One region of the Cupriavidus sp. 2TAF22 genome, then DNA from elsewhere that is predicted to be linked to it. Evidence: predicted binding sites of a transcription regulator. Region 1 holds the regulator's gene; the other holds the start of a gene.
The links. The regulator LexA, encoded in region 1, represses DNA repair genes until DNA is damaged. The targets are predictions, from matches to a motif close to ACTGTATNNNNATACAGT.

Region 2: AB4Z48_RS10085 (ATP-dependent helicase) is a predicted target of LexA. The motif match lies at 1,701-1,718, and genes of this name have one in related genera.

What each region holds. Positions count from the first base shown of each region.
Region 1 is NZ_JBFRFX010000005.1:120-4,674, forward strand. Features, by position in the region: partial or broken rRNA gene rrf (5S ribosomal RNA) at 1-20, shown strand, start outside; gene AB4Z48_RS07760 (DUF808 domain-containing protein) at 125-1,051, opposite strand; tRNA gene AB4Z48_RS07765 (tRNA-His) at 1,297-1,372, opposite strand; gene AB4Z48_RS07770 (hypothetical protein) at 1,509-1,679, opposite strand; gene lexA (transcriptional repressor LexA) at 1,797-2,453, opposite strand; gene AB4Z48_RS07780 (asparaginase) at 2,684-3,682, shown strand; gene rpsF (30S ribosomal protein S6) at 3,784-4,158, shown strand; gene priB (primosomal replication protein N) at 4,254-4,553, shown strand.
Region 2 is NZ_JBFRFX010000006.1:221,356-225,910, forward strand. Features, by position in the region: gene AB4Z48_RS10070 (hypothetical protein) at 1-225, opposite strand, end outside; gene AB4Z48_RS10075 (thioredoxin fold domain-containing protein) at 467-916, shown strand; gene AB4Z48_RS10080 (TlpA disulfide reductase family protein) at 1,051-1,590, shown strand; gene AB4Z48_RS10085 (ATP-dependent helicase) at 1,757-3,913, shown strand; gene cmdF (tyrosine 2,3-aminomutase) at 3,933-4,555, opposite strand, start outside.

The sequences.
Region 1 (4,555 bases):
AAAGTAGGTAATCGCCAGGCTCTCCCTTGAAACCCCTCAGTACGCACGTACTGGGGGGTTTTGCTTTTTGGGCGGCCGATTCGTAGTGACCGATCCGCAGCGACCGGTCCGCGGCTCGGAGTGATCAGTCGGAGGAGGGCCGAAACATCCGCATCCCGAACCTGGCCACGGCAACCGTGGCAGTGACCAGCGCACCGGCCAGCATGCCGGCTACCGCGTTGAGCAGCAGCGGTCCGAGCATTTCCAGGCTGCTTCCCACGCTTGGTACATCCGCCAGAACGCCGGTCACGAGATCCGTCAAATGATGCGCGCCGGGGAATCCGTGGACCAGGATCCCGCCGCCAACCAGGAACATCGCCACGGTACCCGCCACCGAGAGCGCCCGCATCAGCCAGGGCGCCATGCGCAGGATGCCGCGGCCCGCAGCGCGCGCCGCGGCCGATGAGCGCTGGTGCAGATAGAGTCCGGCGTCGTCCAGTTTGACGATGCCGGCCACCAGGCCATAGACACCTACCGTCATGATCAGGGCAATCGCCGTCAACACGGCAACCTGCGTCCCGAACGCGGCGCTCGAAACGGTGCCGAGGGAAATGACGATGATTTCAGCCGACAAGATGAAATCCGTACGCACTGCGCCGCGGATCTTCGACCTTTCGAGAGCGGTGGGGTCCGCCGTCTCCGGCGCCGGGCTTGCTGCTGTCTCCTGCCCGTCCTGATGCATGAAGCCGTGCGCAATCTTTTCGAAACCCTCGTAGCAGAGGAAGGCGCCGCCGGCCATCAGCAGCGGCACGATCGCCCACGGGATGACGGCACTGATGGCCAGCGCGGATGGTACCAAGATGGCCTTGTTGCGCAGGGATCCCTTCGCAACAGCCCAAACCACCGGCAACTCGCGTTCAGCGTTGACACCGCTGACCTGCTGGGCATTGAGGGCGAGATCGTCGCCGAGCACGCCCGCGGTCTTCTTGGCGGCCAATTTGCTCAAGGCCGCCACGTCGTCAAGCATGGTAGTGATGTCGTCGATCAGCAGAAGCAGGCTCGAGCCAGCCATATCCAGATCTCCCGGGTGGGTAGCGAGAAAGCAGATACGTCGCGCATTTGCCGCGCGCATGGAGCATACGGCGTCGTCAGAATACCGCTATTGCCTCGTTGAGCCAGGCAAATAACGCGAGTGCGTAGACGAAATGGGGAGGGGAGAGGGCGCCGGAATCGGCTTGCGATCGGGCCTGAGACAAATAACAGACCCACAAACAAAAACAGCGAGCTTCGCAGCTCGCTGTTTTTGCAATGCAATTCTGGGGTGGCTGATGGGACTCGAACCCACGACGACAGGAATCACAATCCTGGACTCTACCAACTGAGCTACAGCCACCGTCGTAGTCTTTCAGCTGAGTGCTGATCGACGAAAAACAAGATTATACAAACTTCATTCGCGGATGGCTAGTACTTCGCTCAAATTTTTTCGTGATGCCAGGGCGCCGTTGAATCGAGGGATACGCAACGCGATTTCACGCGGAGAGCTTGGGGAGATCTTCCAGTTCGAGCATGCGGCAGATGGCTGCCATGCTGCCGACCATGGTGCGGCGTTGCGCGCCCTGATAGATACGCACGCCCTTGGACTGGCGGAACGGGACGGGCTTGACGGGGCGGCGGGCGGAGAAGCGGTTGGCTGGCAGCATGGCTACACCTGGTAATTTGCAACAACAGTTGGCGGCACCCGCGGCGCGGGTGGCGTTGGCACAAACGGGTGCAGCTTGATGCGGGGCAGGCCCGCTCCAGCCGCACTTGTTGAATCGTCAGAAGGCGCCGGTACGAATCAGGCCGACGGCAATGCCTTCGAGCGAGAACTCTTCGCGGCCGGGCTCAACGATGATGCTGGCGAAGTCGGGGTTCTCTGCGATCAGTTCGATGGTGTCGCCCCGTCGGTTGAGGCGTTTGACAGTGACGTCGTCGCCGAGGCGGGCTACGACGATCTTGCCGTTGGCGGCTTCGCTGGCGCGTTTGACGGCGAGTAGGTCGCCGTCGAGGATGCCGGCGTCGCGCATGCTCAGGCCGCGGACGCGAAGGAGGTAGTCGGGCTGGACTTCGAATACCGAGGCATCGACCTGATACTGGCGGTCGATATGCTCGGCCGCAAGGATTGGGCTACCTGCGGCGACACGCCCGACCAGCGGCAGCGTCAGTTGCATCACGCCGGCCATGGGGAGGGAGAACTGGTCGGGCAGTTCCGAGTCGCTGCGCCATACCTTGAGGCGAATGCCGCGCGACGCGCCAGGCGTGAGTTCGATCACGCCTTTTCGTGCCAGGGCGCGCAGATGTTCTTCTGCGGCGTTGGGCGAGGAGAAGCCGAACTTGGCGGCGATCTCGGCACGGGTGGGCGGGAAGCCGGTGTGCTGGAGGGTGCTGCGAATCAGGTCGAAAATCTGCTGCTGTCGCGGTGTCAGGGTCGCCATGGTCGCCGTATGTGAAAGCACTGTATGTTTAAACAGTATGCTGTGATTTTATACAGTATCGAGTGAAGTGCAAGCGGAATTTTGGGAGGCTGCTCATCGACAGGCGCTTTGTCGCACGCCAGGCGGGTTGTGCTGGTCGCAAGTGTGGGGCGGTAAGCGAGTTACAATCCGCGGCACGCAAATCGCTGATTTCGTGTCTTTTGAATCCGGATTCCAACACGTCCCCCGCCATGTCCCTATTGCGTCGCGTCGTCGTGCTCGCCACCGGCGGCACCATCGCAGGTTCCTCCTCCAATCCGGCCAGTAGCGCCAAATACCAGGCGGCCACGGTGCCGGTGGCGTCCTTGCTTGGCGCGGTGCCGGCGCTCGGCAGTGTGGCCCGCATCGAGGCCGAGCAGGTCGCCCAGGTAGATAGCAAGGACATGTCGTTCGCGCTCTGGTCGAGGCTGGTCGAGCGCATCCGCTTCTGGTCCGCGCAACCCGACGTTGCCGGCATTGTCGTGACGCACGGCACCGACACGCTCGAAGAGACGGCGATGGTGTTGCACCTCGCTTGTCCCGTCGGGCTGCCCATCGTGCTGACCGCGGCCATGCGGCCTTCGACCTCGTTGTCGGCCGACGGGCCGCTGAACCTGCTCGACGCCGTGCGTGTGGCCAGCCACGCGCAGGCGGTGGGGAAGGGCGTGCTGCTGGTCATCAACCAGGAGATCCACGCCGCGCGCGACGTTGTGAAGGCGCACACGTCGGCAGTGAACGCCTTCGCTTCGCCAGCGGGCGGGCCGGTCGGTTATGTGCAGGATGACTTCGTGGGCTTCACGCGCGCCCCGGCGCGGTTGCCGGCCGCGGCCATGCCGATGCCGCAGGCCTGGCCCAAGGTGGAGATTCTCGCCAGCTATGCGGAGCCGGGCCGGGTGGTCGTCGACGCGCTGGTCGGGGCGGGCGTGAACGGTCTTGTCGTGGCGGCCGCGGGCAACGGCTCGATCCACCAGTCGCTGGCCGAGGCATTGGCCGAGGCGGCCGCGGCCGGCGTGGCGGTCGTGCGCAGTTCGCGCACCGGTGCGGGTCATGTGGCGATTCCGGTGGCGCCGCGGCCGGCGTCCGGTGTTTTCGTTGCGGCCGGCAACCTGAATCCTTATAAGGCACGCGTGCTCCTGCTGTTTGCCCTGGCGGGGACTCCCGCGCTGGCGTCCGATCCGGTCGCGCTGCAGGCGCTGTTCGCGGGGAGTTGAAGCGACTTGCCGAGTAAGGCGAAAGCGCGCTATACTTTAAGGCTATCCAACCTTGCCGCACCGGACATGGCGCCCGGGTGGCTTATCCAAAAGGAGCGTCAATGCGTCATTACGAAATCGTATTTATCGTCCATCCGGACCAGAGTGAACAAGTTCCGGCCATGATCGAGCGTTACAAGACGCTGGTCACGTCGCAGGAAGGCCAGATCCACCGCGTGGAAGACTGGGGCCGCCGTCAGATGGCCTACATGATCCAGAAGCTGGCCAAGGCTCACTACGTTTGCCTGAACATCGAATGCGGCAAGGAAACCCTGGCTGAACTCGAACACGCGTTCAAGTTCAACGACGCGGTGCTGCGCCACCTCATCGTTCAGACCAAGAAGGCCGAAACCGCACCGTCCCCGATGATGAAGGAAGTGCAGCGCGAAGAAGCCCGCAAGGCCGCGCAACAGACCAGCGAAGCCCCGGCCGCGTAAGTGCGGACCGTTGCGGTTGCCGCAGACGCTGAGTACGTGAGGCGTCGCGGCGGCGCGGGCGGGCATGGGTACAGGCATCGGGAAGGGAGGCAGCGTTGAACCAGTTAAGGCTCTGCGCAACCCTCGCCGAACGCGATGCCTTGCGCTACACCCCGGCAGGCGTCCCCGTCGTCAACTGCATCTTGCAGTACGCGGGCCAGACCGTCGAGGCGCAAACGCCCAGGCAGGTGGAATTTGCCATCGCCGCCATGGGAATCGGCCAGGTTGGGCAACGGCTCGAGCGTACCCCGCTCGGCGCGATGCTCGACTGCGAAGGATTCCTCGCTCGCAAGCACCGCAACAGCAAGGCTCTCGTCTTTCACATCACTGGATGTAAAGCATTCGAAAAGGATTGAAT
Region 2 (4,555 bases), on a different contig from region 1:
CCGCGCCGCCTCCATCGTCATCGGCAGCTTGCGCCCGGCAATCGACACCTCGCGCGCGGCGCCGCTCGGCTTGCCCGGATAGAGCGCGGCATAGGCCCCGTCGTTGGACTGGATGGTGCGCCAGTCATAGCGCGGCGAGCAGGCAGCCAGCGCACAGATGGCCGCGATCGCAACAAGCCCGGCGAGCGAGGGCGACGAAAAACGGGAAAACCAGGCGTGTGGCATCGCGGCAGTCGGGGGGGCTGAAAGCCTGGCAGCGGTCCTGCGAACCCTGCCCGGGAATGTGCGGTCCCGCACCCCAAGGCATGCCGGCACGGCGCCTCGGGTTCGGGCAGAAGCCGCTATTATCGGGGAACCCGCGCGCCAGCGCGCATTCATTGCCCAACCCATGCCACGCTCTTTGCAAACCTTGCCACCGGCGCCGCCATCGCCAAGGACGCGTGCGCGGCTGGCCGCGCGCGCCGCGATGCTGGGCGCAGTCCTGCTTGCCATCGGCACCGCGGCGATGGCCGCCTCCACGCACCTGCCGCCTGCCACGGACCTCGCCGCCCAGGCCGCGGCGGCCGCCAGCAGGGGCGAGCCGCTGGTCGTGCTGGTCACCCTGCCCGACTGCGTCTACTGCGAGACCGTGCGCCGCAACTATCTCGGCCCGCAAGCCGCCAGCGGCGAGATCGTCGCGCGGGAAATCGACATGACCTCGAATGCGCCCCTGCGCAACGCGGACGGCACCATGACCACCGCGCGCGAATGGGCACGCAGCCGCAATGTGGCGGTGGCGCCTACGGTGCTCTTCCTCGATGCACGCGGCCGCTCGCTGGCCACGCCGCTGCGCGGCCTGCAGCCTGACTTCTACGGCGCCTACCTGGAACAGGCGCTGGACCAGGCCCGCTCTGCCCTGGCAGCGACGCCGCGGTGAGCCGCGGTCCGGGCCGGGCCGCGCGGATTCCTGCGGCCAATCGCCGCACCCTTGACGGCGCCGGAATTGCCTCCGGCAGCGCATCGGCGGCGGCAGTAGAATGAGAGCTTGTCCCTGACCTGTCGGCACGCATCATGACGACCTCGGCTTCCCCCTCGCCTTCCTCCCAGCGCAAGCTCTGGCCCGTCATCGCGGGCGTGCTGCTGGCCGCCGTGCTCGGCTGGTTCGGCTATCGCGCCATCGCGCCGGCCAACGCGGCGCCGCCTGCCACCTTCACCCTGCTGTCCGGTGAAAAGGTGAGTACCGCCGATCTCAAGGGCAAGGTCTACCTGGTCAACTTCTGGGCCACCAGCTGCGTCACCTGCGTCAAGGAGATGCCGGAAATGGTCCGCACCTACGACAAGTTCAAGGACAAGGGCCTGGAGTTCGTGGCCGTGGCGATGAGCTACGACCCGCCGATGTACGTGATGAACTATGCGCAGACCCGCAAGCTGCCGTTCAAGGTGGCGATGGACTCCGATGGCGCGGCGGCCAAGGCGTTCGGCGAAGTGCAGCTGACGCCGACCACCTTCGTGATCGACAAGGACGGCCATATCCTCAAGCGCTACGTGGGCGAGCCCGAGTGGGACGCGCTGCACAAGCTGCTCGACGGCGCCCTGGCCAAGGCCGCCTGACCGGGACCGCCCGGCCAGCGCCAGAGCCCGAGCCACCTTTTCCGCAAGCCTTTCCAGCCACATACCCGATGGCAAGGCCAGGCACGCAACGCCCCGGCTTGCACGCCTGGCCTGTATAGATATACAGTTACCGGCAGCTTTCCCCCGCCCATGCACGGCAGCGCACATGCGCGCCCGCATTCCTGAGGCCCCTGCCGTGTTACTCGATTCTTCCCCTGCCTTGCTGGATTCCGCGCCCGGCGACGCACTTTCCGCCGTGCCGCCTGCCCAGGCCACGCCCGCCTATCTCGCCAGCCTGAACCCCGAGCAGTGCGCCGCCGTGACGCACGAGGCGGCCGCGCCGCTGCTGGTCATCGCCGGCGCCGGGTCGGGCAAGACCAATACCCTGGCGCACCGCGTGGCGCACCTGGTGCTGGGCGGCGCCGATCCGCGCCGCATCCTGCTGCTGACGTTCTCGCGGCGCGCCGCCGCCGAGATGGGGCGGCGCGTCGAGCGCATCGTCGACCAGGCGCTCGGCAACCGGGCATCCGGCGCGGGGCGCGCCGCGCTGCACTGGTCCGGCACCTTCCACGCCATCGGCGCGCGCCTGCTGCGCGAGTACGCCGAGACGCTCGGCCTGTCGCCCAGCTTCACCATCAGCGACCGCGGCGACGCCGCCGACCTGATGAACATGGTACGGCACGATCTCGGCCTGTCGGCGCAGGCCTCGCGCTTCCCACGCAAGGAGACCTGCCTGGCGATCTACTCGCGCGCGGTCAATACGCAGGCCCCGCTCGACGACGTGCTCAAGCAATGGTTTCCGCGCTACGCCATGTGGGCGGATGCATTGCGCGGCCTGTTCGCCGGCTACGTGGAGGCCAAGCAGAAGCAGCACGTGCTGGACTACGACGACCTGCTGCTCTACTGGGCCCAGGCGCTGGGCGAACCGGCGCTGGCGCAGGACATGGGCGCGCGCTTCGATCACGTGCTGGTCGACGAATACCAGGACACCAACGCGCTGCAGGCCACCATCCTGCTGGCGCTCAAGCCCGACGGCCGCGGCCTCACCGTGGTGGGCGACGATGCCCAGTCCATCTACGCCTTCCGCGGCGCCACGGTGCGCAATATCCTCGACTTCCCCACGCAGTTCTCGCCGGCGGCGGACATGGTCACGCTGTCGCAGAACTACCGCTCCACGCAGCCCATCCTGGCTGCCGCCAACGCGGTGATCGGCCTGGCGGCCGAGCGCTTCACCAAGGACCTGTGGTCAGACCGCGGCTCGGCCGAAAAGCCGGACATCGTGGTGGTCAACGACGAGGCCGACCAGGCCCGCTACGTCGCCGAGCAGATCCTGGCGCGGCGCGAAGCCGGGCTGGCGCTGATCGCGCAGGCCGTGCTGTTCCGCGCCGCCGACCACAGCGTGCAGCTGGAGATCGAGCTGGTCCGCCGCAATATTCCCTTCGTGAAATTCGGCGGCCTGAAATTCCTGGAATCGACCCATGTCAAGGATGTGCTGGCGGTGGTGCGCTGGATGGAGAATCCGCGCGACCGCATGGCGGGTTTCCGCGTCCTGCAGCTGATGCCGGGCGTGGGCCCCAAGACCGCCGCGCGCGTGCTCGACGCCATCGATGTCGCAACCGGGCCGCTGTTCGCGCTCGAATCGTTCGAGGCGCCCCCGGCGGCGGCCGAGGCCTGGCCGCAGTTCGTCGCGCTGGCGCGCAGCCTGATGGCGCCGGCCGCGCCGTGGCCATCGGCCTTCGAGCAGGTGGTGGCCTGGTACCAGCCGCACCTGGAGCGCATGCACGACGACGCCCACGCGCGCGCCGCCGACCTGCAGCAGCTCGAACGCATCGCCGCCACCTACGCCTCGCGCGAGCGTTTCCTGACCGAACTCACGCTCGACCCGCCCGACGCCTCCAGCGACGAATCCGGCGTGCCGCTGCGCGACGAGGACTACCTGATCCTCTCCACCATCCACTCGGCCAAGGGCCAGGAATGGAAGGCCGTCTATGTGCTCAACGCCGTGGACGGCTGCCTGCCGTCGGACCTGGCCACCGGCACCACCGAGGAGATCGAGGAAGAACGCCGCCTGCTCTACGTGGCGATGACGCGCGCGCGCGACCACCTCGACATCGTGGTGCCGCAGCGCTTCTATGTGCACCAGCAGCCCGGCTACGGCGACCGCCACGTCTATGCCTCGCGCACGCGCTTCCTGCCCAACCGCGTGATGCCGCTGTTCCACAGCCGGGCGTGGCCACCGCCGCCGCCCGTGCCGGACGCGCCGGCCAAGGCGCCGCTGCCGAAGCTGGACCTCGGCAGCAAGATGCGCGATATGTGGCGCTGAGTCGCTGAGTCGCCGCGCCTCAGTGCACCGCGGCGCCCGCCGCGCGCACCACTTCGACCAGCGCACCCGCGCGCAGCGTCGCGGCGATGGCTTCGATGTCGTCGGTCATGTAGCGGTCCATCGCCAGGAAGGGCACGCGCTCGCGCACGAAGCCGAACACCGCGCGCCCGGCCGGCGACAGGTGCTCCACCGCGCCCGCCAGCTCAGCCGCCTGGCATGCCGCCAGCAGCTCCACGGCGAGGATGTACTGGTTGTTGTCGATGATGCGGCGCGCATTGCGCGCGCCGATCAGCCCCATGCTCACCACGTCCTGGTTGTCGCCGTTGGACGGCACGCTCTGGATGCTGGCCGGGCTGCAGATGGTGCGGTTCTCCGCGATCAGCGCCGTGGCCGGATACTGCGCGCCCGCGAAGCCGCAGCTCAAGCCCTCGTTGGCGGCCGCCAGGAAGGCCGGCAGCCCGTTGTTCAGGTGCGGGCTGAGCAGGCGGTTGAGGCGGCGCTCGGACACCACGCCGAGCTGGGTGGCGGCGATGGCCAGGAAGTCCATGGCGAATGCCACCTGCTGGCCGTGGAAATTGCCGCCGTGGAACAGCTCGCCGTCATCGAAGAACAGCGGGTTGTCGTTGGAGGAATTCAGTTCGC